Regions from separate parts of the Peribacillus sp. SIMBA_075 genome, predicted to be linked through region 1. Evidence: riboswitches for the same ligand, from Rfam matches in the RefSeq annotation. Region 1 holds a riboswitch; each other region holds the start of a gene.
What was found. A riboswitch is a leader RNA that binds a small molecule or an ion and turns the genes downstream of it on or off. The one in region 1 is predicted to bind thiamine pyrophosphate.

Region 2: another riboswitch for thiamine pyrophosphate. It lies ahead of thiT (energy-coupled thiamine transporter ThiT); the one in region 1 lies ahead of tenA (thiaminase II).
Region 3: another riboswitch for thiamine pyrophosphate. It lies ahead of SB775_RS24080 (ABC transporter substrate-binding protein); the one in region 1 lies ahead of tenA (thiaminase II).
Region 4: another riboswitch for thiamine pyrophosphate. It lies ahead of thiC (phosphomethylpyrimidine synthase ThiC); the one in region 1 lies ahead of tenA (thiaminase II).

What each region holds. Positions count from the first base shown of each region.
Region 1 covers NZ_JAWRYN010000011.1:92,946-100,915, forward strand. Annotated here, with positions in the region: gene SB775_RS11110 (ABC transporter ATP-binding protein) at 1-784, opposite strand, end outside; gene SB775_RS11115 (ECF transporter S component) at 797-1,381, opposite strand; gene tenA (thiaminase II) at 1,395-2,078, opposite strand; TPP riboswitch at 2,215-2,343, opposite strand; gene SB775_RS11125 (NADH:flavin oxidoreductase) at 2,933-3,973, opposite strand; gene SB775_RS11130 (SDR family NAD(P)-dependent oxidoreductase) at 4,131-4,916, opposite strand; gene SB775_RS11135 (NADH:flavin oxidoreductase/NADH oxidase family protein) at 5,152-6,393, opposite strand; gene SB775_RS11140 (alpha/beta fold hydrolase) at 6,635-7,471, opposite strand; gene SB775_RS11145 (TetR/AcrR family transcriptional regulator) at 7,754-7,970, opposite strand, start outside.
Region 2 covers NZ_JAWRYN010000017.1:50,271-58,240, reverse strand. Annotated here, with positions in the region: gene SB775_RS14335 (histidine kinase N-terminal domain-containing protein) at 1-192, opposite strand, end outside; gene SB775_RS14330 (cation diffusion facilitator family transporter) at 427-1,314, opposite strand; TPP riboswitch at 1,550-1,651, shown strand; gene thiT (energy-coupled thiamine transporter ThiT) at 1,758-2,339, shown strand; gene SB775_RS14320 (universal stress protein) at 2,424-2,951, opposite strand; gene SB775_RS14315 (transglycosylase domain-containing protein) at 3,252-5,288, shown strand; gene SB775_RS14310 (hypothetical protein) at 5,486-5,794, opposite strand; gene iadA (beta-aspartyl-peptidase) at 5,990-7,165, shown strand; partial or broken gene SB775_RS14300 (transposase) at 7,228-7,394, opposite strand.
Region 3 covers NZ_JAWRYN010000052.1:19,741-27,710, reverse strand. Annotated here, with positions in the region: gene SB775_RS24105 (NAD kinase) at 1-574, shown strand, start outside; gene SB775_RS24100 (TatD family hydrolase) at 612-1,382, opposite strand; gene SB775_RS24095 (ABC transporter ATP-binding protein) at 1,401-2,141, opposite strand; gene SB775_RS24090 (ABC transporter permease) at 2,125-2,907, opposite strand; gene SB775_RS24085 (thiamine-binding protein) at 2,904-3,188, opposite strand; gene SB775_RS24080 (ABC transporter substrate-binding protein) at 3,200-4,204, opposite strand; TPP riboswitch at 4,339-4,448, opposite strand; gene SB775_RS24075 (protein-glutamine gamma-glutamyltransferase) at 4,717-5,544, shown strand; gene rarD (EamA family transporter RarD) at 5,636-6,565, opposite strand; gene SB775_RS24065 (amidohydrolase) at 6,644-7,970, opposite strand, start outside.
Region 4 covers NZ_JAWRYN010000008.1:131,264-139,233, reverse strand. Annotated here, with positions in the region: gene SB775_RS09220 (ATP-binding protein) at 1-1,088, opposite strand, end outside; gene SB775_RS09215 (glycerophosphodiester phosphodiesterase) at 1,407-2,336, shown strand; gene SB775_RS09210 (hypothetical protein) at 2,752-2,925, shown strand; gene SB775_RS09205 (hypothetical protein) at 2,993-3,445, shown strand; gene SB775_RS09200 (PdaC/SigV domain-containing protein) at 3,824-4,720, opposite strand; gene SB775_RS09195 (histidine phosphatase family protein) at 4,823-5,356, shown strand; gene SB775_RS09190 (HAD family hydrolase) at 5,531-6,319, shown strand; TPP riboswitch at 6,435-6,549, shown strand; gene thiC (phosphomethylpyrimidine synthase ThiC) at 6,685-7,970, shown strand, end outside.

The sequences.
Region 1 (7,970 bases):
GCACATGCACTAAGGGTGAACCGTCTGCAAATTGTTGTTCCCGAATGGGGGCATTCTCTTGTATATATTCATCCCAAACACCAGGGAACCAAATTCCATGTTCTTTCATTTCCTTTTTATATAGTGAAAGGATGGTATCTCTTGGACCATCAGCCATGATTTCACCTTCACCGTTAAAAAGCACGATTCGTTCGATGAATTCTAAAACATGGTCGATTTTATGCTCGACGATAATTACCGTTTTGTCTCGACCGACTTCCTTCAACAAATCCCAGATTTCTTTAGTTCCTTCCGGATCAAGCATGGCGGTTGGTTCATCTAAAAATATCACTTCCGGTTCAAGGGCCAATACTGAAGCGATTGCCAGACGCTGTTTCATCCCGCCTGATAATGTTTCTATACTTGTATGGCCTAGGTTCAATCCTACTTTACGAATATGATTTTGGATTTTCTCATTCATTTCTTCTTTAGGGACGGAAAGGTTCTCAAGGACGAAGGCAATTTCCTCATCGGCAAATGGCATGCAAAACTGACTATCAGGGTCTTGAAAAACATATCCCCATGAAGAAGCGCATTTCAATTTCTCCGCTTTCATCGGGACTTCGATGGAATTCGGAATCAATCCGCTTAACACTTGCAAAAGAGTCGACTTACCACATCCTGATGGTCCCAACAATAGAACTTTTTCACCTTTATCAATCGAGACGGATAGGTCCTTGAAAATCAAAGACCCATCACCTGGAAATTTCATTCTTAACTTCTCAACAGAAACGATTGGTTTCATGGCCATCAACCTCTACTTTTGGTCCAGTTCTGCATAATCTTTACTTGAAACTGGACGAACTAGATTAGTTACTCCTGTTGTTTCCAGGACTTTAACTAGATAATAAGCAGTTACACCTGCAAAGAATATGGAACCCACAAACCTCGCTATCATGAATAACGATAAATTCCAAAGAGTGAGAGCACCTATTTCCCCGTAGGCAAAATCCATTATTACTGATGCAAGGCAGGAAGCTATCGCAGCTAAAACGGCCACCGGCATATTGAATTTTTTATATTTGAACGCCATGAATACCAGTTCAGCGAACAAACCTTGGACCACCCCATATAAGAGTACGGACAGCCCCCATGGTGAACCTAGAAAGAATTCACCTGAAGCTGCAGCTATCTCTGCCAGAAGTGCCACACCCGGTTTCCGTAAAATCAAAAAGGCGACGGGGCCAGCTATAAACCACATTCCATAAATAAGTTGATCTAGATGTAATCCTAATGGTTTAACAGAATAATAAATCGAACCCCAAAGGATATAAACGATTCCAAATGCTACGGCAATCACGATCGTGACTAATATATCCGTTAATTTCAATCCTTTTTTCATGTTTCAATCTCCTTTATACTTCTAGTGTTTCCTTATGCACAGGCCATGTCTCTAAACGATAAGCCATTTCCCAAAATGAGTACTCATATTGGCTGCTAAGGATAAAATGCTCCTTCATTCTTTCCTTATCTTCATCTGTTACCTTTTCAGCAATCTCATCAAGCCTGGCAATTTGTTCTTCTACCAAAGAGCGGAACCACTCTCCGCCGTAAGCTGCTATCCATTCTTGATAAATCGGCTCTTCCGGTTTACACTCTTGCAGCTTTTCACCTATTTCATAATACAGCCAATAACATGGCAAGATAGCCGCAATAACGTCACCTAAATGTCCAGAATATGCCGCACGATACATATGGGAAGTGTAAGCATAGGCAGTCGGGGCAGGTTTGAAACTTTCCCGTTCTTCTTTGGTGATGCCTAATCTCTCAGAAAAATTTTCATGAAGCTTCAACTCCGCTTCATATGTTCCCTGTGCGTGGCCGGCAAGCCTGCTTGTTGTATGTAAATCTGTAGCCTTGACTGCTCCTAAAGCTTGAACTCTAGCAAAATGAGATAAATAATAGGCATCCTGCTTGACATAAAAACGAAAACACTCTATTGGCAATGTGCCATCTCCTATTCCTGCAACAAACGGGTGATTAAAGCTAGCTTCCCAAATATGATCAACTTCCTGGCGGATTTCCTCTGAAAACTTCATGTCCATTACCTCCAAATTCTATTTTTTTATGAATGATACGGATAAAAGCCTTTTATAACCCCTTTTTTTTGCAAATAAAAAACCACTTTCTTTAACGTAAAGAAAGTGGTTGTACTTGAAATAATACAGAAACGTATTGTCCCAGACCCCACTTCCCTACGCTGGTATAAACCAGATCAGGTTCTAAGGGTCTTAAAGTCATACTTTAATCTCAGCTTCTCAGGTAAAATCAGTTTTTACCTATAAAGCACCCCTAGTGGTACAAATTGTATATATATTTCATTTGCCTTTATATTAACACGATAAATCCAATTGTCAAACGTATTAGAAAAGTTTTCAATCAAAGATGTTCATTATTAATCTTTTGGATTACTAGTCTTTCAATCTTCTAATACGCTAAGGATGAAGAAAAGAGGATGCCGCAGCCCCCCATTCTCTATGGAATAATAAGATACTCTTATCCTCTTTTTTTAAGGCTGTTTTCACATACTTTGTTGCTATTTACCAGGTAGTGAGTTGTGGTTGATTTCCCCTCCAGATGCTCGCTTTCCGCGGGGCGGGCGGTGCTCCCGCAGGAGTCTCGCACTTCCGCTCCAATCAACCTTAAATAGTTTCGTTTTAAAAACAACAATCTTTACGAAAAGAGTCTTTTTTAAAGACAGACATAACAAAATATTATGCATCAAAGTATTGGATAGATTGGATCTCTTAATTTGAATTCATAGTTTTCGTCTACAGTCCCTACAACTTTATCGCTGTCATAAATCTCCATATGCTTCGCTGTGCGGCAATCGTATAGCACTTTTATCCATAAACTCCAGAATGTATCTTGTGTTAACTAATCAAACGGAGGCTTAATGAAGTGTTCTCACTGACTCAGATGTAAAGGGAACCAATTCAGCTGTTCGGCCGTCACGAATCTTGTTTACCCAAGCAGGATCAACCATTAATGCCCGACCCACGGCTACCAGATCAAATTCTTCACGTTCAAGCCTTTCGATTAACCCGTCGATCTTGGTATTTTTGGCACTCTTTCCTTCCGTAAAGTGACTCGTAAAATCGTTATCCAGACCGACCGATCCAACCGTAATCGTCGGTTTACCCGTCAGCTTTTTTGTCCATCCGGCGAGATTCAGATTGGAGCCTTCGAACTCAGGCTCCCAGAAACGGCGGGTCGAGCAGTGGAAAATATCGACGCCCGCATCGGAAAGTGGCGTCAGGAACCGTTCCAGCAGCGCCGGCGTTGCTGCCAGTTTCGCTGTAAAATCCGTCTGCTTCCATTGCGAGAACCGCAGCACAATCGGGAATTCCGGTCCGACGGCACGGCGGCAAGCTTCGATGACCTCGACCGCGAAGCGGGTGCGGGCAACCATGTCGCCGCCATAGCTGTCGGTACGCGGGTTCGTTTTCTCCCAGAAGAATTGGTCGATCAAATATCCATGCGCACCGTGAAGCTCAATGCCGTCGAAGCCAAGCCGCTTGGCTTCGAATGCTGCCTGCGCAAAGGCTTGAACGATTGCGGCGATATCCAATTCCGAATAATCGCCAACATGGCCTCGCGCACCCATATGCCAAATCTGCGGAATAATCCGTCCGCCTACTTCGTGTACAGCAGCCACGACGTTTGCCCAACCGTTTAATGCAGCTTCGCCATAGAAATGCGGTACATTGGCTTGATTGGACGAATCCGAATGATTAATCACCGTACCTTCTGTCACGATAAGTCCAACGCCATTTTCAGCCCTGCGGCGATAATAGGCGGCCACATCCGGACCAGGCACTCCTTCAGGAGAAAATTGTCTCGTCATCGGTGCCATCACTATACGATTTGCCAGCGTCGTATTTCCGAATGCGAATGGTTTAAACAAGTTTTGAATTGATTGAGAATAATTCATAATTGACCTCCAAATAATTGAAATAGTGTTGTAGAATATATCCACAACAGATTAGTAATTGCGTTCTTTGCTGAGAGCATCGTTCGGATAAGTTGGGAGCCCTTGGCTGGGTTGTCAGGCCGTAATCAACAGCCAATCCTGGCCGCCCTCCATAAGGTCAATCCCCCGTTCTGTCCTGCATGGATCTGACCATACGGGTCATCATCTTGCGCGGCATTAATCGCGGAATGAACGCCACGAACCGGTTGCGAGCCCCTGGCATAATGAGTGTCTTCCCGCGCAAGAAGCCTCGGTACCCTTCCTCAGCCACCTGCCCGGCCTCCATTATGGCCCCACTCTGGAACAGCTTCGAGGCGCCCATACCCGAGCGATCGACGAATCCGGTTGACGTCAGCCCCGGACATAGTGCCGTCACAGTAACACCCGTGCCGCTCACCTCGTTCTCGAGAGCCTCGGTGAACGACAGCACGTACGCCTTCGTCGCGTAGTAAACCGACATCATAGGTCCCGGGAAAAAACCCACCAATGAAGCAACATTCATAATGCCTCCTTGGCCCCGTTTGACCATATCTGGCAAGAACAACTTCGTCATAACAGTCAGAGCCTTGATATTGACATCAATCATATTCGTCTCTTGCTCCAACTTCGTTTCCAAGAATGTCCCGTACAAACCGAAGCCGGCATTATTGACAAGATAGTCGACGACAACCCCCTTCTCCTTAAGCTCCGCGACAATCTCCTCCGGTACGCCGGGTGATGCGACATCCTTGGCGATGACTGTCGTTTGGATGCCATATTTATTCCGATATTCCTTCGCTAGTTCCAAAAGTTTACCCTCGCTCCGCGCCACCAGCACTATATCATGTCCATCTTTGGCGAAACGATCCGCCAGCTCTTGGCCAATCCCACCCGACACTCCAGTGATAAGTACAGTTTTTCTCATTTTGCAATCCACCTCTGTTTTTAGTGTAAAACTTTAAACCGTTTTGCAGCGTTTTCTAACCCCAGATTGTGACTATGGATGGTGTTTAGCCATACAGCAGAATCCTCTGGTCGGACCGTACTCAAGAAAAGTTGCCAGCCTCGCCCAACATTAAAGAACGAACATTCTAGTAAGGTGAAAAATAATAACGCAAACAGTTTTCTCAAAAGATTTCATTGACATGAAGTAGATACTCTTATGCTCTTCTTTTTTTAAACACTGAAAGTCCATTCTTAGAAATATTGTGAAGTAGGGACAACCAAACACTATAATTAGGTTTAGGAAGTTTTGATTTGCCTATTCGTGCTAATTGCTGCTCATACCAACCTAGCTCTAACATAGATGACGCTTTTTTATCTAAACTTGTAATTCCTGTCTTAATTGGTTTAATCTTTACCGTTTCATATTTCCCCTCAAAGATTTGGTTTGGTAGATCGGGTACAAGTGCAAATGGTTTTGCTAAGCCAACCATATCTATCGTCCCACTGGCTATAGCTTCAGTCATACCTTCTTGAGAACGAAACCCTCCTGTAACAACTAATGGTGTAGAGACTAACTTTCTTGCCTTATTAGCATATTCCAAGAAATAAGCTTCCCGTTTCTTTGTACTTTCTTTCACTTCGCCCCCCATCATCTTGGGATTTTCGTAATTCCCCCCGGAAATTTCAATTAAATCAATACCCACTTCAGATATTCTCTGAAGAACCTCCATCGATTCCTCTTCCGTGAAACCACCTCGTTGAAAATCAGTGGAATTTAACTTGATACCAATGGGGAAGTTCTCGCCTACTTGATTACGTATTTCCTGATAAATTTCCATTAAAAATCTCATTCGATTCGTTAAACTTCCACCCCATTCATCTGTACGTTGGTTATGATATGCTGATAAAAATTGATTAACTAGGTATCCATGGGCTGCATGAATTTGAACACCTGTAAATCCAGCATTTTTTGAAATTTTAGCTGCATTTCCGAAGCGTATAATCAGGTCTTTGATTTCCGGTGTAGTAAGGGCGCGCGGTTTATTAAAAAAGTCCTTAACTTCCCCAGAAAGTGGGACAGCACTTGGCGCGACAGGTTCCTTTGATATGGTCTTAGGTGACTGTTTTCCAGGATGATTTAATTGCGTCCAAAGGTGAGTTCCATTTTGCGTGCCAGCTTTTGCCCATTTCTTGAGTTTGTCTAAGTCACGCTCATCTTCAATAACAACGTTTCCAGGTTCCCCTAAGGCTTGTCTATCAATCATAACGTTTCCTGTCACCAGAAGCCCCGCACCGCCATTTGCCCATGTTTCGTATAAAGTAATTAAGGGCTGTGTAGGATTATTATCAGCTGTCGCTAGTGTTTCACTCATGGCTGATTTAAAAAATCGATTTTTGATGTTTACTCCATTTGGGAGTTGTAGAGAATTTGCTAAGATAGTATTGTTATTTTTCATTTTTTTCTCTCACCTCAATTAATTTCTTTTATATAAAAGAGCACCTATACTCTTCCTTTGTTAACAAATATTATACCGACTTGACCATCTTTTAATTTAGGGTAAATGTATTTTAATCGATTCTAATCCTTCATTTTAAAATCACATTCTTTAATGTAAATATCACCAACTGTAAGAATCAGGATATAATAAGTTGGTGCCTCGCTATACGGAGAGGAAAAACTGACGATCTCACCTGAGACTATGCATCAAGAAACAGCTTCACATGTGCGGCAAACAGTTCAGGGTATTGGAACAGGTGTCCATGCCCGGAGTCCGGGTAAATGATGAGCTGTGCGTTAGGTAGTTGCTGAGCAAGAATGTAACTGTTTTCGGTAGGAACCATGATATCCTCAACACCGTTAGTTACAAGCACTGGTTGCTTAATCTTATGCAACCATTCATACGATTGGTTAGGTAACCGATCAGCCCACTGTTCTATCGCCTTCAATTGTGCGTCGCGTACCTGCAGCGAACTTTCAAATTTTTTCTGGGCAATAATACGCTTCAGTGAAGCACTTCCAGCCGCGCGACTAGTTTCGGTAGGATTATAAAAAAGGAACATGAATCTTTCGAAGGCGCCATTAGCATCTTCGCTAGCCATAGCCTCATTAACATCCTGCCGAAATTTATTAACGCCTGATTGTGGAGCGGTACCCGCCAATACTATGCGGCGAATTAAATTCGAATGTTGCAATACTAACTCCTGAGCTACGAACCCACCAATTGAGAAGCCAAGCACATCGACCTGTTGTAAACCAAGTGCTTTAATGAAGGACGCTGCATCTTTGGCCATTTCAGCTATAGTAGAAGGAGTTTCGCCACTGGTTTCACCGACACCGCTATTATCGAAAAGAATAATGGGTCTATCTTCAGCTAGAGCCCCAATAAGCTCGGGATCCCAGTTTTCCATTGTTCCTCGGAAGTGGATAAAGAACACCAGTGGAATACCAGTTTCTTTGCCAAACTTCCTATAGGCAAACCGAATTCCCTCCGCTTCGACATATCTTGTTGTACTTGGAATAGTAAATGTTGACATAATTTTTTCTCCTTTCGAACTAATCGTTCGGGTAGTTGTTTAAGCGAGACATCGCCTTACGCAATGATTAACTTGTTGATTACGCGAATAGTTCCCAGTTATGTTCATTACTAATACGGCGAAATTATCTGCTTCTAGTTATTATTTCATCACAATGTTGCACTTTGGATAAGCAAGCGTTAACGCACACACTTGGCTTGTTGGCTTTTTGACAAGTGTGGGTGCCGTTGAAACACTTATAACTTGAGAATGGTCGTTCTTAAATTATCAAAAAAAGAAAACTTAATCCAAGACAGACAGTGTTATGTCGATAATGTTTTCCAGTTTTTGTTTGTCATCGGTGGTTTTCGCCAAGACGCGTAATCCCACTAATGAATTATGGATAAACTGGGAGAGCCTTTCCGCAGCATGATGTTCGGATACTTCCCCCGATTTTTGACCACGCAACAATAGCTCATACAGCAGACTTTCTGCCTTGGTAAAACTCTCCACAACCTTT
Region 2 (7,970 bases), on a different contig from region 1:
CAGTACATCGTCTATGTCAGTATCCGATTTCCCAAGCTGATCCATTAGCAGATTGAAAATATGTTCCACTTCTCCTTTAAAATACCCCATATATCCGTCCGATAAATGGAGCAACTGATCTTTCCATTTGGAAATGATGCTGTTTTTTTGAGAAGATAAAAAGTGAATGGTCATTTCTCGATTAGATACCATTTTGCCCTCCATACTGTAGGAAAATGAATTTTACTTTCGACCCAGAAATTAATTTATTTGAATAAAATACAAAATATTAAAATAATTATTTTGCTTTTATGATAACAGATTAATGTTTTTTACACATGTGTCAATTGGATAAATATTCGGCAATTAATCGATAAATACCTTTTTTTGACACAGTTTTATTAAAGGAATTGCAGGATTTAATAATAAAAAAAGGTATCCGCAAAGTTAATGACGGTTACCTTTTTTATTAAATGCATATGGTTCAATGTGAACGATCACATGCTGGATGTTATATTCCTTCAAAAGATTCTCTTCGATTTTAACCGTAATATCGTGACCTTGGATGACGGTCAAAAGAGGGTTAACATGTACGGTAGTTTCGAGCAGGATTTCACTTCCGTGCATACGGGCTTTAATTTCACTCATGTCCTTAACGCCTTCTGTCAGTATAATGGTTTGTCCGATCTTTTGCAGGAGCTGCTCGTCGAAACCATCGGTTAAAGAGATGGATGCATCACGGAAGATATCCCAGGCCGTTTTACAGATGATGATCCCTACTACAGCAGCAGCTATCGCATCCAGCCAAGGGATTCCCATCTTAGTACCGATGATTCCTATAAAAGCACCAACACTGACAAGGGCATCGGAACGATTATCCTGTGCAACGGCGTAGATGGAAGAGCTGTTGATCTTTTTACTTAACGCTAAGTTATAACGGTAGATTCCGTACATGAAGATTGCAGAGAAAAGAGCGACATAACCGGTCAGCATATTTGGAACGGTTGTTGAATCTTGCTGGAAGAAGGATTCTATAGCACTGTAAACAACCTGGATGCCCACGGTAATCATGATGAAGGCAGCTACCAGCGAGGCTATGGTTTCTGCCCGTAAATGACCATATGAATGATTATCATCAGGAGGTCTCTTCGAAATTTTCAAACCAATCAATACGGCTATGGAAGCGATGATGTCGGTCGTATTATTTAAACCATCTGCCCAAAGCCCTTTAGAATCACCGAAATAACCGAATGACAATTTAAGAGCAGACAAGAATATGTAAGCGGCAATGCTTATGTAGGCGCCTTTTTCAGCTGAAATCGAATGTTTATCCATGTCTAATCCCTCCCCGGTGTAAATTAAAAGATATCAAAACAAACCTTAGTGAGTCTATAGAAAAGTTGTTGCATTTAGCCATCTAACCTGGTTAATTGCAGATGTATTGAAGTTGGTTAAAAGAAAGGGTACCTCCATAAATATGGGAGTGGTAAGTTTTTATGATATGACATTTTCTTTAAGTTGTCTTTTATAGAAACTAGTAGTATATTCTAACCGAGGATCGAAAATTAAATACTTCCACAAGGGGAGCCAAAAGGCTGAGAGTGAACGGTTGAGTTCAGACCCTATGAACCTGATAGTTAACACTAGCGTAGGGATGTGGTTTTGGATACAAGCAATACTGGGCATCCATTACCGCCCCGGTGTTGCTTTTTTGTTTGTGCAAAATCTGGCAGGGAGGGAACTCATGGACACTTTTCATTTTTGGAGAAGGGAGAGACATGATGAAAAATAAAACGTTATTCATGACAGAGGTTGCCATTTTTGCTTCACTGGCTTTATTACTGGATTTGGTTTCTGGATTCATTTTTTCAAGAATCTGGCCGCAAGGAGGCTCGATTTCAATAGCCATGGTACCGATTTTTCTGATGGCATATCGGTGGGGCATCAAAGGTGGTATGTTAACCGGATTGTTACTTGGGCTTTTGCAGATCGTCAGTGGTACAGCATGGATCAGCACGCCGATTCAAGGCTTCATTGATTATTATCTTGCCTTTACGGTTGTCGGGATATCCGGTGTATTCATGAATAAGTTTGTAAATAGCTATAAAAAGGAAAAGCGTTCCAAAGCGAAGTGGTATGGGATTGGCGGCATGTTTTTGGGCAGTTTTCTGAGGTTTCTGTGTCATTTCATATCCGGAATCGTGTTTTTTGGCTCTGCAGCTCCAAAAGGACAGCCAGTAGTGATTTATTCATTCATTTATAATGGGACTTATATGCTGATCAGTTTTATTTTATCGGCCCTTGTGGTGATGATGTTATATTCGGCTGCTTCAAGTGTATTACTGAAAAAAGCCTATTAACAAAAAAAGCCGGATTCTATAAAGAATTCGGCTTTTTTCGGAGATTAAGCAAATTGAGTCTTACAGGGCGAAACGGCTCAATCCTCATTTTGCAATGAATACCGAACAGGGTGCGTTTTTCGCAATGGAGCTGCTTGTACTGCCAAGAAAGAATTTTTCCAAACCGCTTTTAGCGCTATTGCCTACAACGATGAGGTCGGCAGCAGTTCTTGCCGCATATTCACATACGCTATCTGGCGCATGTCCTTCCAATATCTCGAATTTCCCCTTGACTTGACATTCACTTAGCAATCTCAACGTATTACTTTCTGCGTTCTGAACACTACTCTCAACGGCGGAAGGGGTGTTATTGACCATTTGAATTTCTGGTTGTTCGACTTCAACGACGGGATGTGTCTGGACGGGATCCACATAAAATCCAGCAGCCGGTACAAACCCCGGCGCCGAGGCGTTTCCCATGATACGCTGCTCAACCTTATCAAATAGGACATGAACTACGGTCAGCTCGGCCTCAGGAAAGGCCTTTTTCAATGTTGCTCCATATTCCACGGCACGTTTACTTTCTTCATTTCCATCAAAAGCGACGACAATATGTTTTAAATTTTTTTTCATGCCATCTCCCCCCTTTTATAAGTCTTTAAAGTGTTATACCCACTTTTTAAGGGGTTCACGCCATTAATCGGTATATAGATTGCAAATTACGGGTAAAGGATAGATACGGTCATTATTAAAAATGGTAGGATGAAAATCCTGGTCCTTCAATTAGTCGCGGGCTTATTTTTCATTCGGTGAAGGGGGTATCATCGGCAAGGAAACCGATACCCGGGTATAGTGCTAAAGAAAAGGCGACTTAGCTTAGGCCTTTTAGTCAATCGACGAGTTTTCTTTAATAAAAGGGGTAAAATATTTTTAATGAAACATGTCGCAGATTGGAAAATGGGGGTACAAATGAGAGGGTTAGTGAAATTAGGTCTAATTATTATATTGGTGATTGTGGTTTTAGGCGCCGGTTCACTTTTTTATTTCAGACAGGTTGCAGATATAAGCCATCTTCAAAATATTCTTCAGCAACCAACAGGAATCTATGATCGGGATGGAAATCTTGCCAGCACGATCACGGCAAATAAATCCGAAGGTGTTTCGATAGATGAAATACCGGAACATATGAAACAAGCGGTGGTTTCCATTGAGGATCACCGTTTTTATGAACATCACGGCATAGATTATCAAGGGATTTTGCGAGCGCTGATTAAAAATGCGAAGGCCGGAAGTGTTGTTGAAGGAGGGAGCACGCTTACCCAGCAGCTTGTGAAGATTACGATGCTGGAGTCGAATCGAACACTGAAGAGGAAGATTGAAGAGTTTTTTCTGGCCCAGGAAGTTGAAGATAAATATACAAAAGCTGAAATTCTGGATATGTATTTGAATCAAGTTTATTTTGGCCATGGGGCATGGGGAATTAAAAAGGCCGCAAATATTTACTTTTCCAAAGAGGTCTCTGAATTGACCGTTGCCGAGGGAGCCTTGCTGGCAGGTGTCATTAACTTGCCATCCAAACTTGATCCATATAAGAACTTAGACGGGGCAGTGAAGCGGCGTAATTTGGTTCTTTCTAAAATGGCGGAACATGGTTATTTGACGAAAGATGAAGCAGCGGCTGCAAAAAAAGATACAGTGACACTTCACATGGGGGAGAAGGAAACCGATCCATTAAAAGGGAAGTACCCTTATTATGTCGATCATGTTTTATCGGAAGCATCAAGCAAATATGGAATAAAGCTTGAGGACCTGCTTTCAAAGGGCTATAAAATATACACGACACTGGACCAATCCATGCAGCAGGCTACAGAATCCGTGTATGCAAATGAAGCCAATTTTCCAGTTGGAACGAGTACAGGAGAAATGGTTCAAAGTGGATCAGTCCTCCTTGATCCTAAAACAGGAGGGATAAGGGCAATTGTCGGTGGGAGAGGAAAGCATCAATTTATGGGATATAACCGGGCAACCCAGCTGACAAGATCTCCTGGTTCATCCATTAAACCACTTGTCGTTTATACTCCAGCGGTTGAAGAGGGATACGGCATCACTGCCCCTTTGAAGGATGAAAAAATGAGCTTTGGGGAATATGAGCCAACAAACCTGAGCGGTGTATATAAAGGAGAAGTACCCATGTATGAAGCGGTGATGAATTCCTTGAATGTACCAACGGTTTGGCTTTTGAATGAGATTGGCATCGATAAGGGGCTGGATTCTCTTAAACGGTTTGGGATTCCTTATGAAAAGGATGATCGAAATCTGTCGCTTGCTTTAGGAGGGATGAAGAAAGGTGTGTCCCCGCTGCAGATGGCAGGAGCCTTTTCAGCATTCGCCAACAGCGGGGAACGTATGGAAACCCATGCCATTGTAAAAATAGAAAATAATGATGGAAAAGAGGTAGCCGCCTGGAAAAAGGAAAGCACCAAAGTAACCTCTAAAGGCGTCGTCGATAAAATGAATTCCATGTTGCTTGGTACAGTGGAATATGGCACAGGGAAAAACGCAGCTGTATCGGGTTATGAAATAGCAGGTAAAACAGGTTCAACACAAGTTCCCATCGAAGGAATATCAGGGGTTAAAGATCAATGGTTCATCGGTTATTCACCTTCGTTGGTCGGTGCAGTATGGGCTGGATATGATAAAACGGATGAAAAGCATTATTTAACGACACACAGCAGTCAGGGAACTGCAATCATCTTTCAAAAAATAATGTCGAGAGCATTACAGAATCAAGCATCTCAATCTTTTAATACTCAAGATATCGGACCGCTTATAGCTAAACAACAGGCAGTTATAGCTGAGCAACAGGTAAAGAAAGAAGAGGAGGACAAAAGGAAGCAATATTGGATTGATAAAGGAAAAGAAATTCGGAATGGTTTGAAAAAATGGAGGGATTGGGATGTGCCGTGGTAATTTTCATGAAATGGGAGCATGGCACGCCCGTACTTTCCAATAAATTAGCATAAAAAAAAGACTGTCAATCATTGACAGTCTTTCATCATTCATTAAAAAATGAGATTTGCTATTATGCCGATTACGACGATTGCGCCTATCACCATTAAAATGGTTCTCACTTCTATACACCCTCTTCATGACGTAGTTGGAATCATTTAAATATTAACGGTTTGGTTCGATTGGAATCCAAATGCACTTTCATCATTTTCTTTACAAATAGCCTGTACTTTTTCTAGCATGGCATGTACATTCTCGCCTTCAAGTATGACTTTCATGGTTGCACACTCTTGAAGAATGAGCACAAAGGATACGAAAGTCGAAAGTTTCTTGGCATCGACCAATTTATGGTTGCAGATAAAATATATATTCCCTTTAAATTCTTTTGTAACTTGATATAGGTTCATGATTTGTCGCATGGATAATCTTTTATTTGTTTTAATATCAGAAGAAATCACTTTATTCATGTCGTTTACTCCTTTTGTTTTTATACTTTTGGAAAAGCATAATCAAGATGTCAATTCAGCTACAACACTTTTTAAAATGAACAAGTATGTTTGGTCTTTTTTATGTAATTGTTAGCGGGTCATGTTGTATATTTACCCGAGTGAAAGATTTTGAAACCTATTTGAAAATTTCAATTTTTGGAGGGGGAACGAACTATGCTAACACTTATTAAAAATGGGGAGCTTTATGGTCCGGAATATATGGGCCAAAAAGATATCCTCTTGGTTGGAAAGCAAATTGGCTTCATTGAGGACAAGATTGATGTCCCTGCAGAGTTCGTTGAAATGAAAGTGATTGATGCGAGTGGCCAAATTGTGGTTCCGGGTTTTATAGATGCTCACGTACATATTATCGGCGGAGGTGGGGAAGGGGGCTTTAAAACGAGGACACCAGAAATCCAATTAACAGATGCCACTTTAGCGGGTATAACGACATTGGTAGGGGTCATCGGAACAGATGGGACGACAAGGACCATGCCAGCACTGCTTGCTAAAGCGAGAGCGCTTGAAGAAGAAGGCATTAGCTGCTTCGTTCATACTGGTTCCTATCAAGTTCCAGTCAAGACGTTAACCGGTAAGATCGAAGATGATTTGATTCTTGTGGATAAAATTATCGGTGTTGGCGAAATTGCCATTGCCGATCATCGTTCTTCACAGCCGACTGTAGCTGAACTGGCTAAATTGGCCTCTCAAGCGCGTAATGGAGGTCTGTTGTCTGGGAAAAGCGGTATCGTCAACATTCATGTCGGCGACAGTCAAAACCATTTGCAGGTAATTGAAGAAGTTGTCGAGACAACGGAAATACCGATCACACAGTTTTACCCTACACATATAAATCGAAATCCGCATTTATTCAAAGCAGGGATGGAATATGCAAAAAAAGGGGGTTATATTGATTTTACGACAAGTACGATCAAGAAGTTCCTTGAAGAAGGGGAGGTCAAAGCAAGTACAGCAATAAAGAGAGCACTAGAAGAAGGGGTAGATATCAGGCAGATCACCTTAACTTCAGATGGGCAAGCAAGCCTGCCTGACTTCGATGGCAGTGGCAACCTGCGCGGTTTGAACATTGGTACATGCATGTCCTTATATGATTCTGTCGTAGATGCGGTCACCGAGGATGGAGTGTCAATTGCCGATGCCATACGAGTTGTGACGGAAAATCCGGCAAATATTTTAAACCTCACTAAGAAGGGTCGGCTTGAGGTAGGGAATGACGCCGATATCATCATATTGAAGAAACAAACGTTAGAAATAAATAGGGTTATCGCGATGGGGCAAATCATGGTCAAAGATGGTGAAGCGGTCGTGAAAGGCACATTTGAAAAATAGATCTTTCTAATACCGTGTAGTGGGGTAAGGAAAAATGAAATCTTGTTGGTAAAGTAAACCTCGATCGAGCGAATATCTAAGGTATATTGAATAAATGTCAGTTTAACTAAAATAACCGGATTAGTACTTGGGCGTCTACCTCTGAATACATATCTTTCACCAAGTCATATATGAATGCGAAGTCAATGGCGGCCTTCATTTTTCGAACCAAATGGTTCGCTGGCACCAGTTAATCTAAAGTAATCATTTCAAGTTGATTTCGCTGATTAGAATCATGTTTGGAAGCATCCTTATCACCCCAAGTTTTTATGCTTCTATTTTAAACAATAAAGACTGTAGGCAAAAGAGATTTTAATTGTATAACAAAGTTGATGAAACGGAAGGTGCGAGACCCCGCAGGCGCAAGCCGAGGGAGGACCGCCCACGGAAAGGGAGTGCACTGCGTTTCAATCAACGTTCAAATTGTACAAGCCATAAAAAAACGTTTGTCAACAGTCTGAGACCCATGATTATAATGGGTCTTTTTGTGCTGGATCCTGATTTTGATGATAGTGGATGTACTTTTTTTATTTAGGCAGCCCTTGAATGGATGCTAGCTAACAAGTGACTTGAAAAGGTCGGAGCATATCCCAAAACTTGCCGGTAACCCGCTGATTTTACATTGAATTTTTCCATAATCGGGCATATTTTCAAAATGAAGGTGAGATATAAGGAAACACATTCTAAATAAAGGTAATATACGAAAAATTCATTCTATTTAACATATTATTAAAATCTTGGATGTATTATCCTTTTATATAAGCAA
Region 3 (7,970 bases), on a different contig from region 1:
TAACTTGAATATGTATTGCGATTTCCACTTGGAAGACACGGATAAAATGATCGATGCCATGACAAGTGAGCAAATCGAGGTGCGTAAATATCCAACCATCGATATCCAGTTGGACGATCAGCCCTCCTTTTATGCCCTCAATGAACTCAGTATCCGGACTTCCATAACCAAAACGTTCATCATGGATATTTTCATTGATCAACTCCATTTTGAAACTTTTCGCGGCGACGGAATCATCATTGCGACCCCGACCGGAAGCACCGCCTATAATAAATCGGTAAACGGGGCCGTTGTGGATCCCCTTCTCCCTTGTTTTCAAGTGAGCGAGCTCGCATCCATCAATAATAATTCCTATCGGACCCTAGGTTCTTCATTCATCCTAAGCGGCGATAGATCTTTGACCGTCCACCTTGAACAAAACGGGCCAAGCTACCCGATCATCGGAATGGACAATGAAGCCTTAAGCATCAATCATGTTGAAAAGGTCAAGGTCCGGTTAAGCGGTAAAGTCATCAAGACCGTTAAGCTTAAGGATAATTCCTTTTGGGAAAAGGTGAAAAGGACCTTTCTTTGAACTAACTAATAAAGGTACCGGATATGTCCGGTACCTTTTATATATGGTAAAAATCTTTCGTATTTTGATAAAGGATTTCATAGACATCCTCAATTGGCAATCCTTTAATCGAAGCAATTTGACGAACACTTTCATGCATCATGCCCGGGTGCGTCCATTTCCCTTTGAAAACCCCTTCAAACGGCCATGGGCCATCCGTTTCAATCATCATCAGCTTAAGTGGGTATGCAAAAACCAATTCCTGTATTTCCCTCTCATAACAAACATCAGGTGTAATCGAAATTCGGTACCCCTTTTCGGCCATTCTTTCGACTGTCCTGATATCACCTTTAAACCAATGAAAGTGTGCCTTTGTGATTTGATGCTTATCCAAAAGGTCGCAAACGATGGGGGCATCGCCATAAACGGCATGAAGGATAACCGGCTTTTCAACCTCTTTAGCAAAAGCCAGCAACCTTTCCAGTATCTCTACATAACCTGACGTATCCATATTGGGATTTTCCTGCCTTAAGTAATACGGGAGTCCGATCTCACCTACAGCAACCATATTATGACGATGTTCCCGCATCCAATACAATAATTCGTTCACTTCCTCTTTACTCGGGAGGGGCTGCTCAGGATGAAAGCCGAAGGCAGGCTTAATTCGTGAATCTTTGAGTGAAAGCTGGTCATTGTTTATGGAAGAGGTTAAATTCATGGAAACTGTCACCAATGATTCCAAATGCACCTTTTCCATATCAGAGAGAATCTGCTTCTGTTCACTTTCATCATACCTATCCAAATGGATATGGCTGTCGATGATCTTCATTTTCAATTTCCTCCTGACTTAAGAAAGGGTTGGCTTTAGTGCGGCATATAATTCTCTCTTCAAATTTAAAAATTCATCACTTAGAAATTGTTCCTCACTTCTTGGCCTTGGAAATGGAACTTTCACTTCTTTGATGACAGCAGCCGGTTTTGCTGATAACACATAAATTCTATCTGAAAGGAAAACCGCTTCATCTATGCTGTGGGTAACAAAAAGCACAGATCTCCGATTTTGTTCCCAAACAGACAAAAGCCATTTTTGCATTTCCAATCTTGTCAGTTCATCCAGAGCAGAAAAGGGTTCGTCCAGGCACATCAAGTCCTGTTGACTTAAGATGCTTCGAATGAAAGCGGCCCTTTGCTTCATGCCCCCAGATAATTCATGCGGATATGCCTTCACATACTCTTCTAATCCAGCTTTCACCAAAAGGGCTTTTGCCATTTCTTTGTCTCTTATCCCAGCAAGCTCACTTCCAAGCAAAACATTATCCAGCACCGTTCTCCAAGGTAAAAGGGATGGCTGCTGCGGCATATAGCTTATATGGCCCTTAAAGCCATTTATCTTTTTACCATCCAACGAAATGATGCCCTGATCCGGCTTCAAAATACCGCCTATCAAGTGGAACAACGTACTTTTACCGCTGCCAGATGGTCCTAGGATTGTGACAAATTCCCCATCACCTACATGGAAATTCATATTCTCTAAAATATTTTGTTTACCATCGAAAGAAAAGGAGACATCTTTAATTTCCAGCATCATCCCTTTCACCCTCCTTTCTCTTCCATGAAACTAAATATTTCTCCAGGAATGTGATGATTCCAAAAAAGAGAAGGCTCATTCCCATAATGATGAAAATGGCAACAAACACCCGATCTGTCCGAAACGCGGAGGAAGCGAGCGTCATATAAACACCAATCCCCGATTTAGCCCCAAGCCATTCCGAAATAACCGCACCCATTATACTATAGGTGGCCGAAATTTTCAGGCCTGAGAAAATGAACGGGATCGAGTGGGGAAGTTCCAGCTTCCAAAATAACTGGTTTTTCCCCGCTCCCATCATCTTGAAGTAATGCTTAAGTTCGTAAGGTGTCTGGCGAAAACCGTCCAATGAAGCGACCGCAACCGGAAAAAAACATACGAGTGAAATCACAATTAACTTAGGCAGCATGCCAAAGCCAAACCAGATCACTAAAAGCGGTGCCAAAACTATGATTGGTATATTTTGCGAGAGTATGAGCAGAGGATAAACCGCGTCCTTCACACCTGGAAATAGGTGTAAGATTGCAGCAATTAATAACCCAATACAGCTTCCAATAAGAAAACCCGATAACGCAAGCTCAGTTGTTGATATAAGGTGTCCAAAAAGATTACGGGACGACTCAATTCCTTCAATGAAAATGGCTGATGGAGCGGGAAGCAGCCATTTTTCAACCTTTAATAAGACTGTCATTGACTCCCATACTATCAGCAAACATAATAAAAGAAAGAAGGGAGCCCCCTTCTTCCAAATTCCCCTTTTGATCATGCCCGATATTTCTCCGTTAACGTATCCATCGTAATCCCGCTTGGCTGATATAGTATCTTCACTTGGGAAATGACATTCGGCGAGCCTAATTCAATCATTCTTACATTCATTTTTTCTATCACGGCAAAAAGCTCGGATAGCTCACCCTCCATTGTTGTTTCTAGCGGGTGAACCTCATACTTGACACCTGATTCATCAATGATCTTGATTGCTTCATCGACCATGGGGATGACATTTTCCCCTTTAGGAATGATTTGTATACTAATTAATGAATTGGCCATTGTATTTCCTCCTATTTTGGTAAAAATTCATTGGTAAATGCCTTTTCAGGATTGAAATCACCTTCAAGAAGCTTATTTTCCTTCATCCAATCACTATAATTCTTCCAGATTTCAAGCTTTTGTTCACCCCAACGCGGAGCATCATCCTGATACTTATCTGCAAGCCACTCCTGGCTTTTCTTCACTAGTTTTGGATCTAGATCAGGTGCAGACTTACTTAATATGTCCGCTGCATCATCAGGATTCTTAATTGCAAACTGGTACCCTTTCGAAGCTGCATGAACGAATGCTTTAACAGTCTCAGGATCCTCTTTAATCATCTTTTCATTTGTTGTCAAAACAGGCGTATAGTAATCAAGCTTATCAGAGTAATCGGTTAAGTAAACCATATTAAGCTTTTCATTCCGCAACTCAGCCTCGATACCTGTCCACCCATAATAAATCCAGGCGAAATCTATATCCCTTTTAACCGAAGTGAAAAAATCTGTGTCCCCTGTATTCACTATATCCACTTTATTTACATCGGCATTTTCTTTTTTCATAAGTGAATCAATAATGGCCTTTTCAACTGGAGACCCCCAGCCACCATACGTTTTCCCTTCAAAATCCTTGGGAGTTTTAATGTTTTTTGCCGCAGGTGAAGCGAATCCAGAGGTATTATGCTGGATGACAGCAGCTAGCGAAACAAGCGGCACGCCTTGCACGCGGGCCTGCGTAATGCCCTCCTGGTAGCTCACGCCAAATTCAGATTTCCCTGAAGCCACAAGTTTATCAGCTCCAGCTTCGCCTGGCATGATAATTTCCACATCCAGACCTTGTTCTTTGAAATACCCTTTTTCCTTGGCTACATACAATCCTGTATGGTTTGTATTCGGTGTCCAATCAAGCACGACCGATACCTTTTTTAATTCTTTATTGCCTTCTTTTTTAGATGATTCTTCTTTTTCATTAGTTCCGCCTGCCCCACATCCAGCCAAAAGGAACAACGAAGTTAACAGTGGTAAGAATTTATTCAAACTATTATCCTCCTACACATCATATAAGATCCATATGCCGAAACCATAATGGGGCGCCAGGGTCCATTCCAATACCGGTAAAAAAACAAAAAACGCCCGAAGATGAATTCGGACGTTTAACATACAAAACAGAAAGTCAGTAATAATATGTTCCCTCCGCTGGCATCATCCAGATCAGGTTCAAAGAGTCAGCATCTAAAGGACGCAATCTCAGCCAGCAGTACTGGCCCCCCTACATTTCTCGCACATATGAACTTTTCTCTCCCATTATATCAATTCATGGAGAAAAAGGAATACTAATTTGCTTCTTCTCATTAATTGGAAAGGTTTCCCTTGCATTAAAGGATATCTAGCAAAACATCATCCCATTCCAATCATTCTCGTTTACGTGCCTGACACGTTCAAAGAGTCATTTCCTTACAGGTATTCATATAATGAGCATAACCTGTGGACATTTTTTGTGTACTGGTTTTATATGCCCTTAATTTCAAAAGCAAAAGGTGGATATGATCATGATAAAGATTAATCACAAATTATTAGATGTCAGTCACATCCAACCAGGTATAGCATCTGCTAAATCGCTTGAAATTCTCCAATTGCTAGCGGAAGATTCTAACATTTTTGAATATCGGAGCTTTGGATACCTTAATTTTGATATACAACTGAGGCACCAAGTCATCGAGGCAGCTTTTGCGTTGGATAAAAGTGATGCAGAATTTTCCACACTTGAGGAATCGGCATCCAATAAACAATATTGGCGCCTTTCAAAGGATGGCACCTTTACCCTTCAGCCAGGGATTGCCCCTCATGTTGCACTCCTGGACATTTTCTTGAATGGAACGCTTTACGCTTTCGAATGCGGTACAGCGATAGTCGTCACTTTTTTAAAGGCCATTTTGGATTTAATCGGCCCTAGGAATTTCGACTATCTTTTTTCAAGCCTATTTCTATATGACTGGCGCCCTCCAAAGAATATGGCTCTTCATGTTCATCAAGGAACGGATTATTTACCAGGGGATTGCCTTTACTTCAAAAACCCTGATCACGATGTGGAAACACCTGAATGGCAAGGTGAGAATGCAATATTATTAGGAGAAGACCTCTTTTATGGCCACGGGATCGGGATTACCAATGCACAGGGTATCATCGATGAACTAAATAGCAATAGAAAGCCGAATGCCGCCATCTCAGCATTCCTGACAAAGCATATCATTAGCTTGGATAGTTCCTACTATAGACAATTCCAACCAACTATCTCCCGTGCAAAGCCCGTTCACGGTCTTGTCACCCTATCTGATTTGATTGTTTCTGAAATAGGTCCGAAGATTTACCTTTCATGACTCAAGCAATTCTCCTGCCGTAAAACCGGTTTCTTTAAATATAGGCAAAAAAAAATGCTTGGGGATGGAACCACCAAGCATTTTTTCTTATTCACGCACCGATGTCCCCTTTGCCTTTAAACCTGCGTGCACTTGCCTGACCCCATTTCGTAATGGATAGTGTATAAACAGCCAAGGCTGACCATATGAACAAAAAGGCTAAAAGATGCGCTTTTGTAAATCTTTCGTGATAGACGAATACCCCGATCAATAAGGATAAGGTCGGAGCGATATACTGAAAAATCCCAAGCATCGACAACGGGATCTTCTCCGCCCCCTTTGCAAAATATAAAAGAGGCAAGGCCGTGACAATCCCACCGCCCACCAACAGCAAGCTTGTGCTTCCTGCTGTAAAGAATTGCATTTCTGATTGGTTCATCAAGTATATCAGGTAACCCAGGGCAAGAGGCGTTACCATCATCGTTTCGAGCGTCAGCCCGATCGCCGATTCGGCTTTGATCATTTTTTTTGCCAGGCCGTATAATCCAAAGGTCATGGCCAAAACAAGAGAGACCCACGGGATCGTACCGAAATGAATGCCTAGGATCAAGACCCCGATTCCTGCAAGCAGGAACGACATGATCTGTGCCCCGCTCAATTTTTCTTTTAAAACTATCACTCCCAATAGTACACTGACTAGCGGATTGATATAATATCCAAGGCTCGTGTCAAGGATCCGTCCTGAGTTAACGGCCCAGATGAACACTCCCCAATTAGCTGTAACGAGCAGTGAGGCCGTTAGTAACGCCGCAAAGAGTTTGGGATTTCCCAATATGTTTTTGACATAATCAAGAAACGCTTGTCGTTTTTTCATGAACATCAATAAAACCAGCATGAAGACGAAAGACCATAATACCCTCTGAGCCAAGATTTCTGTAGCTCCGACTCCCTGAAGGAACTTCCAGTAAATTGGCACGACTCCCCACATCATATAAGAAAGGGCTGCATAGATCGCCCCTTCTTTTTGTTCATCCACTTTCATAACCTGCCTTCTTTCCATTAATTCCTTTATCGAATTCCATCTAACTATTTTGCGTATCCATTTCTTTTTTTGCAACTGTTATTTTTTATCATACATGATTCTGTCATCGATGACCGTCATGACCGCCTCAACTTTCAGGAGATCATCCGGCGCAACAGCAAAGACATCCAGATTAAACACGGTAAAATCTGCATCGTACCCTTTGATGATCTGACCGCGGCGTTTTTCCTGGCCGATAGCTGCAGCACTCCCTTTTGTATAAAGTGCGAAGGCATCATGAACGGAGAGCCTTTCATCCAAGCCATATACGGTACTGTCCTCACTGTTGATTTTCGTCCTTGTGACAGCAGCATGGATGCCCAAAATTGGATTTAATGGCTCTATAGGCGCATCCGACCCTCCCGCACAAATGATGCCCATATTCAAATAGGTTTTCCAGGCATAGGAGGAATCCAATAGATTGGCTGGAACCTTTTCTTCCACCCACGGAAAATCGGACGTGACGAAACCTGGTTGGATATCAAATATGACCTGCAGTTTTGCCGCCCGCTCCAGCAGCTCCGGCCGGACGATCTGCGCATGGATGAGCCGGTCCCTCTGTCCCTCTTTTGGGGGGATGGCTTCAATTGCATTCAAGACGTATTCAAAAGCGAGATCGCCAATGGCATGGACAGCAATCGGCATTCCGGCATCCCTTGCTTTTTTCACCCATTCCTGAAGCTCATGCTCAGTGAATATCGCGACACCGTTCGTATCCCTTTGATCTGCATAGGGTTCGCTTAACAGGGCTGTGCGTCCGCCTAAGGAGCCGTCGGTAAATATCTTCATGCTGTCGAACTTGATATATCGCGTACCTTCTTGATAGCTGCCGCCTGCTTTCAGCATTTCTTCTAACGCTTCGTGATGGACGAGTAAATTGGCGCGAAAGGCCATTTCCCTGTCCTCGATTACCGATTTAAACGCCTGATATGTCGGAAGGAAGCCATTATAGTAATGGAGGTCTTCAGTATGTCCGCCAGTCAAACCTAGCTTATATGCATCTTCTATGGCCTCTATGAGTGCGTTTTCGATATACTCTTGGTCAATGCCAGGAAGGCTGTCTAAAATCAGGTTCTGCGCCTGGCTTTCTTTAAATAAACCATTTAACCGTCCTTCTGGATAGCGGCAGATCACCCCGCCTGACGGTTCTTTTATATCTTCTTTAATACCCGCTTCCAAAAGGGCGCAGGAATTGACCACCAAGGCATGGCGGCAGATCCTTTTCAATACGATGGGATGTTCTGTCGATATCGCGTCAAGCTCATCCCGTAAAATCAATTCAGGACTGGGCCATTCATTTTCATTCCACCCTTCGGCAACAATCCACTTTCCAGCAGGGGTCTTTGAGCACTTTTCCTTCAAGGCA
Region 4 (7,970 bases), on a different contig from region 1:
TTAAGCGAATAGAATGGGGTGCCGAGTATTTCAAGCTGTTCTTTGGAAAGACCTATTCCTGTATCCGTTATTCGGATTTTTGCCATAGTGCGTTCCTTCTCTGTTTCCACCTTGATGAATCCGGGATTGTTCATCGACTCAATTCCATTTTTCATGATATTGACCAGTATCTGTTTAAGCTCGATCGGATTCATGTTGATTTGTAGGTCATCACGGAAATCAAGTTGAAAGCCTATGTTTCGATTATTGGCAAAACTGGATAATAGATCGGAAATCTTTTGGATTTCATAATTTAAAGGAATGACCTGAATATTATCCGTTTGCGGTTTTGCCAAAGACAAATAGTCATTGATTATCACTTGTGTATATTCAAGTTCTGTAAGCATGGTCTGCACATAAAATTTTTCCGTCTCATTCAGTTCCTTCTCTTGATCCAATAACTGGGCAAACCCCTTCACGACTGTAATGGGATTTCGTATCTCATGTGCAATGGTGGCTGCTAGCTGACCGACTGAGTTCAATTGCTTGGCCTGTTGGATCTCCTTATGGAATGCATTAGTGGATTCCATCCTATTGTTGGTTCCTATGAACACAAATACCAATATGATTTGTATAGCGATGAAATTAATCGTATTGCCGAAACTATCCAATGAAACATACTCATAAGTGTATTTAAGATCCGTTTGCGAAATGATCAAGATGGAAGCAGGACCTAATATGATATTTAAAGTGGCGACAATATAAAATCCGATTTTATCAAAGAGAAAAATGGGAATCAAGGGTGCTATAGCAAAAAAAGCCAGCATAATTGCGGTATCTGGGAAAATCCAGAATTTGCTATATATATAAACAGTAATTAAAGAAATGAATAGGGTTTTATAGAAATTGACTTCTGTTTTTAAGAAAAACAACAGAGAAATTATCATCCCCGATATTAAAATGACCTGAAATGTCATATCGTAGGGGTTATCTTTCCAACTTATAGGTGATACGGAAATCCCAACTAATAGTAAAAAGGATATCATTGCCATGAATGCCTTCAGTATAAATCGGTGTTTGTTTTGATAATATTGATAGTTTTTTAACATAATTCCCCTTAATATAAATATTCTGTTTGTTTAATAGTAATCTGATACTAGTTTTTTGTAAATCAGAAAAAAATAGATCTTGTCAACGTATGTAACAAATCCTTCTAAAACAAGGGGAAATGGATGATGGGGAGGCGAATGGAATGGGTTCATGGAATTAGGTTGGGTATAACGAACTGCACGGAGGCCTTGCAAGTAATTTGCTTCACGGGGCATTTTACCCATTTTAACTAATGTATTATTTCTTTACACTATATTTGCTGTAGATTTACATTCCCCTTCTAAAATGGTGGTAATAATAGGAAGGGGATAGGGAAAATGAAAACGAATATAAAGAAATTCGGTTTATGCATGATGAGTGCGGCTTTTATATTGCAGGCTACTTCCATGGAGGCCTCAGCAGCAAATGAAGATCATTCGAATTCATCTATTTATGAGAGGAAAATTGTGAATATCGCACATCGAGGAGCTTCCGGTTATGCTCCTGAACATACGATTCCCGGATATCAATTGGGAGAACAAATGAAAGGCGACTACATAGAAATCGATCTTCAGATGACAAAGGATGGAAGATTGATAGCCATGCATGATGAAAAGGTGGATCGTACAACGAATGGTACAGGTCTAGTGAAAGACTTAACGCTGGCAGAAATCAAAAAACTAGATGCTGGTACATGGTTCAATGAAAAATATCCGCAATTGGCAAAAAAGAAATATGAAGGGTTAACGGTACCCACTCTTGAAGAAGTCTTTATGAAATTCGGCAGGCAGGCCAATTACTATATTGAAACAAAGTCTCCTGATGTATATCCAGGAATGGAAGAAGAACTTCTGCAAGTTCTGAAAGAAAATAAACTGGTGGATTCAAAAGGCCGTACCAAAAATGTACTTATACAATCGTTCAGTCAAGAAAGCCTGTTGAAGGTTCATGACATGAATCCAAATTTACCGCTTGTGCAGCTTTTTTCTTATAAGAACCAAGCAACCATTTCTGATGAGGAATTGGAATCCATTAAGAAATATGCCATTGGAGTGGGTCCGAATTTCAATAAGGTGGACGGACAATATGTGAAGATGGTTCGAAATCATGACCTTCAATTCCATCCATATACAGTAAATGAAAGAGCGGACATGAAAAAAGCTCTAGAATGGGGTGCAACGGGGCTGTTTACGAATTATCCCGATGTATTTAACGAGGTTCTAAGAGAGTATAAGCATGAAAAGCACAGTGACAATGTGAATTTATAAGGTTACTAAATAAGTGTTTCATAGGTGAGTCCCGGTTTTCCGGGGCTTTTTTTTTGTAATGAAGGGCTTTTAATTATTGGGGAAATTAGGTGGTCTTAGGCTTAGTAGGCTTTTGATTATAAACGGATTTCTAGTATGAGGACATAGAAAAACCTCGAATAAGGGACTTTTTTTAATGTGTCCATTATTCGGGGGATGGTTCAATCTGCATGGGCTTTTTTTATTAGGGACACAAATAGATTGAAATTATTGTTATATTATGGATATCGTATAAAAAAGGTGAAAAAAGATGAATGATCATTATGCGCGTGAACTGAAGAATATCAGGATTACACTGATTTTCTTGATATTATCGTTGCTTTTGTTCCAGGTGGATCAGGGAATGTGACGATTGATCCAATGGGGAGGGTATAATGTGTATCCTCAGGCCAGTTATTCCAATATGATCGATATGGGAAATGGACTTTTTGGCGTGTTGACTGGCAGTACGGATTTAAGCGGAGATGAAACAATCAAAATCTATTATTATGATAGGGAAAAAGATGAGTTGATCTTCAAAAAAGAAACGATGCCAAGTGATCTTGAATAAGGGTTATTGGTAAGGCAATGAGGTATTTATATTATATAATGATAGTAAATAAAAGGAGGGTGTTCAGATGGTATATAATTCGGCAGCAGAACTTTGTGAAGGGTTTGGGTATCAGCCTATTCAAGTTCAGTTAACAATTGCGATCGTCGATAAGAGATTTGGGCCTGTAAGGGCGGAAGCAGAGATTGCCATCAAGCCTGTCAAGTCAAAGGAATATCTAGAAGTATTTGTGGAAGAACTGGAATCGGAGCATATCTTTGCTGATGAAAATGGCAGTATATATGGCAGCTTCGGCATCGATCAAAGCATCCAGATTTATGATGAAGTCCTAACTACCATTCCATTCGAAGAGTTAATCGGAAAAGAAAATTGGAAAGAGGCTGTCGATTCATTTATCATGGAAGAAAAGCTAAAAGGACAGCTGGAAAAGGTACTAAATAATTATCAATTCAGTGATATGAGTGGTAAATATAAATTTAGAAAAATATGTACGATTACTGAACTCCAATTTTTGAAGTAAAAAAAATGGAGAAGGTAAAAAGCCTTCTCTATTTTCATTATTCTTGGATCATATTAAAGCTGTTTTGGTTAGCATAACAAGCCTTCTTTTCTTTATATTCGGTCCCATCTATCCATATCAGGTAAACCCTATACACTCCTTATTCCCGTCCTTTAACTAAGAACATCTTCGCATTATGTTTACATCAGATAAAAGTAAGTTCGGCATTGGTTAAAAACATATTCCCATCAAATATCTATTATTAAATAAATCCACTTTTTTGAATGCGATGGTAAGTATGCATGAAATCGCATCAGACTGTGAAATTTTTCATCATTTGTTAGATATATTGATGTAAGGCACTAAAAAAGCACAGGAGTTAGCCCCTGTGCGACGAAATTATTTATAAACCTTACTTGGGATTTTTATTGCAGGGCGGCCAAATGCATAAGGAGCTACTTCATATTCTTGGAATACGAGATAGATCCCCCCATTTGTATAATAGAACTGTGAATCCTTATTGACGGGAACCTCGCTCTGTTTTTTTACATAAAAACTATCTCTTTTCCTCATGTAGTCAAAAGCATATTTCTGCACCTTCGTATATTTCACTTTGGATGTGAGGATTTCACTGATTTTCACCTGTTTACCGGAAGACACTTTAAAATTATAGGATGTTGTGTATCCCATTCCATGAGCTCCACCGCTATAGGAGTAATCGTCAAAAAGAATGCTTAGCTTTTCATCCTGGTTGAATTTCACTTTATACGAAATACTGTAACTATACTGGCAAGTGTATGGGGATTCTTTGCACCATTCCTCATTTTTATCTTTTTCCCTATCCTTTTTTGCTTGCAGATAAAAGGAATAGGCATCCTTGGCATGCTTAGTTAACACCTGATTAATTTTATCCTGAGCTGCTTTACTTTTTAGTCCTGATACTTGCGGATACGACAAGTCACTAATATTTTTATACTTTTTCTTGGTTATCTTCACATTGCTGAATTTTAAATATTTAGTAGATACATAGGCTTTTTTTCCATTGTACCGAATTTCCGACCAGCCGGATTTTGTTTTCGAATAAACGGTTACGGCTTTCCCTTTCTCCAACGATCCTACTTTTTTATAGCTGGTGCCGGGACCACTTCTAACAGATAAAGGGGAATTCTTCGTGTTTACCGTTGCGTTTTCTGTAGTGGCTGCGGAGACAGAGTCGATTTTTATCAGTAAAAAAGAGATGCATGTAAAAGTTAATGCGACAGCAAGGAAAATCTTAGTGAAATTCTTGAATAGCATTCAATTACCACCTTTGTATAATTTTTACATCACCTATTATATAAGTTGGTGGATCAAATAGAAAGTTAATTTTATAATTCAAAAGCTAAAGAGGAGAAAAAAATGAAAATTGGTTTAGTACGGCATTTTAAGGTGGCACATGAATTCCCTACTGGGAAATCTGTGACGGCGGATGATATGAAGCAATGGTTTGTGGACTATGATGCAGCGGATATTATTTATGGAACGACTTTACTTGGCGTGGAGGAATGGCAGGAATGTTATTGCAGTGATATGTCGAGAGCTGTCAAGACAGCGGAACATATTTATCCAGGTACGGTTCATCGGATGGAGGAGCTGCGGGAAATACCTTCTCCCCCTCTCAAAGGGAAGGTGAAGCTGCCGTTCATCCTTTGGGCCATCTGGATTCGCTGCTGCTCGCTGTTCAACAAGGAGACAAGGGCGGAAATTAAGATCGCCGAACGAAGGATCAATAAAGTATTGGATGAAGTTTTTGCAAAGGGGGAAAGGGATGTTCTGATCGTGAGTCATGCCGCCCTTATGGTTTATATGAGGAAAGAGCTGATCCGACGGGGGTTCACCGGTCCAAAATTCAAGATTGCCGGTAATGGAAAGCTGTATGTATTCGAAAGATGATAAGTCAAAAATATAGGGTTTCCCGCCATAGAAGGTAAGTCTGGTAATTGAACATTTTGCTTAAGAAAGATGCAGGCCTTTTCCGATTAGTTATTCTTTTTCTTTTGGTTGTGGTTTATTATTGTAATAGTGTAATTTTTACGAATTCAATAATAGGGAAAGAGGTTGGACAATTTGGTGAAGGCAGTTTTTTTTGATTTAGATGATACATTACTATGGGATCAGAAAAGTGTAAAAGAGGCTTTTGTGGCCACATGTGAAGTGGCTAAGGAGAAATATGATTTAAATGTCGACGAGTTTGAAGAAGCGGTTCGGAAGGAAGCGCGTGAGCTTTATTCTTCTTACGATACTTATGGATTTACACAAATGATCGGAATCAACCCATTTGAAGGACTGTGGGGAAATTTTCAGGATGATCATGATGAATTCCGGAAGATGGCCGTGATTGCACCAAATTATCGGAAAGAAGCATGGACGAGAGGCTTGAAGGCATTAGGGATCGATGACCCGGCATTTGGGCTCGAACTGGCAGAACGTTTCCCTGCAGAGAGACGTAAAAAGCCATTTATTTATGAAGAATCATTCCGTGTGTTAGATGAATTAAAAGGGAAGTACAAAATGCTATTGTTGACAAACGGTTCTCCTGAACTCCAAAATACTAAACTTGAAATTACACCTGAACTAGTTCCTTATTTCGATCAAATCGTCATTTCTGGAGCTTTTGGACGAGGTAAACCGGATGCCTCCATTTTTGAGCATGCTTTGGAGATCATGGAGCTTGATAAGGATGAAGTATTGATGGTCGGCGATAATTTAATGACGGATATCCTTGGAGCATCACGGGTAGGTATAAAGTCGGTTTGGATAAATCGCCATGATAAGGAACGGAATGAAGTGCTTCCAACCTATGAAATCAAGCATTTAGAGGAGCTTTTCCCAATCCTTGAGAGCCTGGAAAATTAATTGGTGATCCTTCTCCAAGTAACGAATTTGGAGAGGATGACCTAAAGTATTAGGACTTTCAAATTATATACAGAATGAAAAGGGTGATATATAGTTACCCTGTAATCAATTAAATTATTCAGACTAGGGGTGTCCAATAACAGTTGGGCTGAGAGAGAAGCGCTTATGCTTCTTAACCCTCAGGACCTGATCTGGTTCATACCAGCGTGGGGAAGTTAGAATCTACTAAACAATGACATTTCATTTGGTCATTGCTGTAGTCATACTAACGTTAGCCGGGTCTTAAATATGAGATCCGGTTTTTTCGTGCGAAATGGATTGGATTTTGTTCTTTTTAAATGAACTTAAAAAGGAGAAATGAAATCATGATGAGTAATTCAGTAAATGACATGAACGTTTCAATTATGTCCAGTTTTGCCGGGAGTAAAAAAGTGTATGTTGAGGGATCTAGACCTGATATTAAAGTGCCTATGCGTGAAATTAAGCTAAGTCCCACTACAGGTGCATTCGGCGAAGAGGAGAATCCGCCTTTGCGGGTTTATGACACAAGCGGTTCATATACGGATTCAGAATATCCCATTGATATTCATAAAGGCCTTGCCCCGATTAGACGCAATTGGGTCTTGGAACGTGAAGACGTTGAGGAGTATGAAGGACGTGAAATAAAACCCGAAGATAATGGATATAAAAAAGTGGAGTCACAATCCAAAGCTGAAATTTTTCCGGGATTGAAAAGAAAGCCATTGCGCGCAATGAAAGGGAAAAACGTAACCCAGCTTCATTATGCCCGTAAAGGTATCATCACCCCAGAAATGGAGTTCATTTCAATCAGGGAAAATGTTGCCCCTGAGTTTGTAAGAGAAGAGGTAGCTAGCGGCAGGGCGATCATTCCGGCAAATATTAACCATCCTGAAAGTGAGCCAATGATCATCGGACGTAATTTTCATGTGAAAATAAATGCGAATATAGGAAACTCAGCTGTTAGTTCATCGATCGAAGATGAAGTGGAGAAAATGACTTGGGCTACACGTTGGGGAGCCGACAACATAATGGATTTATCCACCGGAAAGAATATTCACACGACCCGGGAATGGATTATCAGGAATTCACCAGTGCCAGTTGGGACGGTTCCGATATATCAAGCATTGGAAAAAGTGAATGGAGTCGCGGAAGATTTAAATTGGGAAGTTTTTCGGGATACATTAATCGAGCAGGCCGAGCAAGGTGTCGATTACTTCACCATACACGCTGGTGTGCTTTTGCGGTACATCCCTTTAACTGCAAAGCGAGTTACGGGTATTGTTTCACGAGGGGGCTCCATCATGGCACAATGGTGCTTGGCCCACCACCAAGAAAGCTTCCTCTATACTCACTTTGAAGAGATTTGTGAAATCATGAAGGCATATGATGTTTCATTTTCATTAGGTGACGGCCTCCGTCCTGGATCCATTGCAGATGCAAACGATGAGGCGCAATTTGCTGAATTGGAAACACTGGGGGAACTGACGAAGATTGCTTGGAAGCACGATGTTCAAGTCATGGTGGAAGGACCCGGTCACGTACCGATGCATTTGATTAAAGAAAATATGGATAAGCAGCTGGAAGTCTGTCAAGAAGCTCCATTCTATACCTTAGGACCTTTAACAACGGA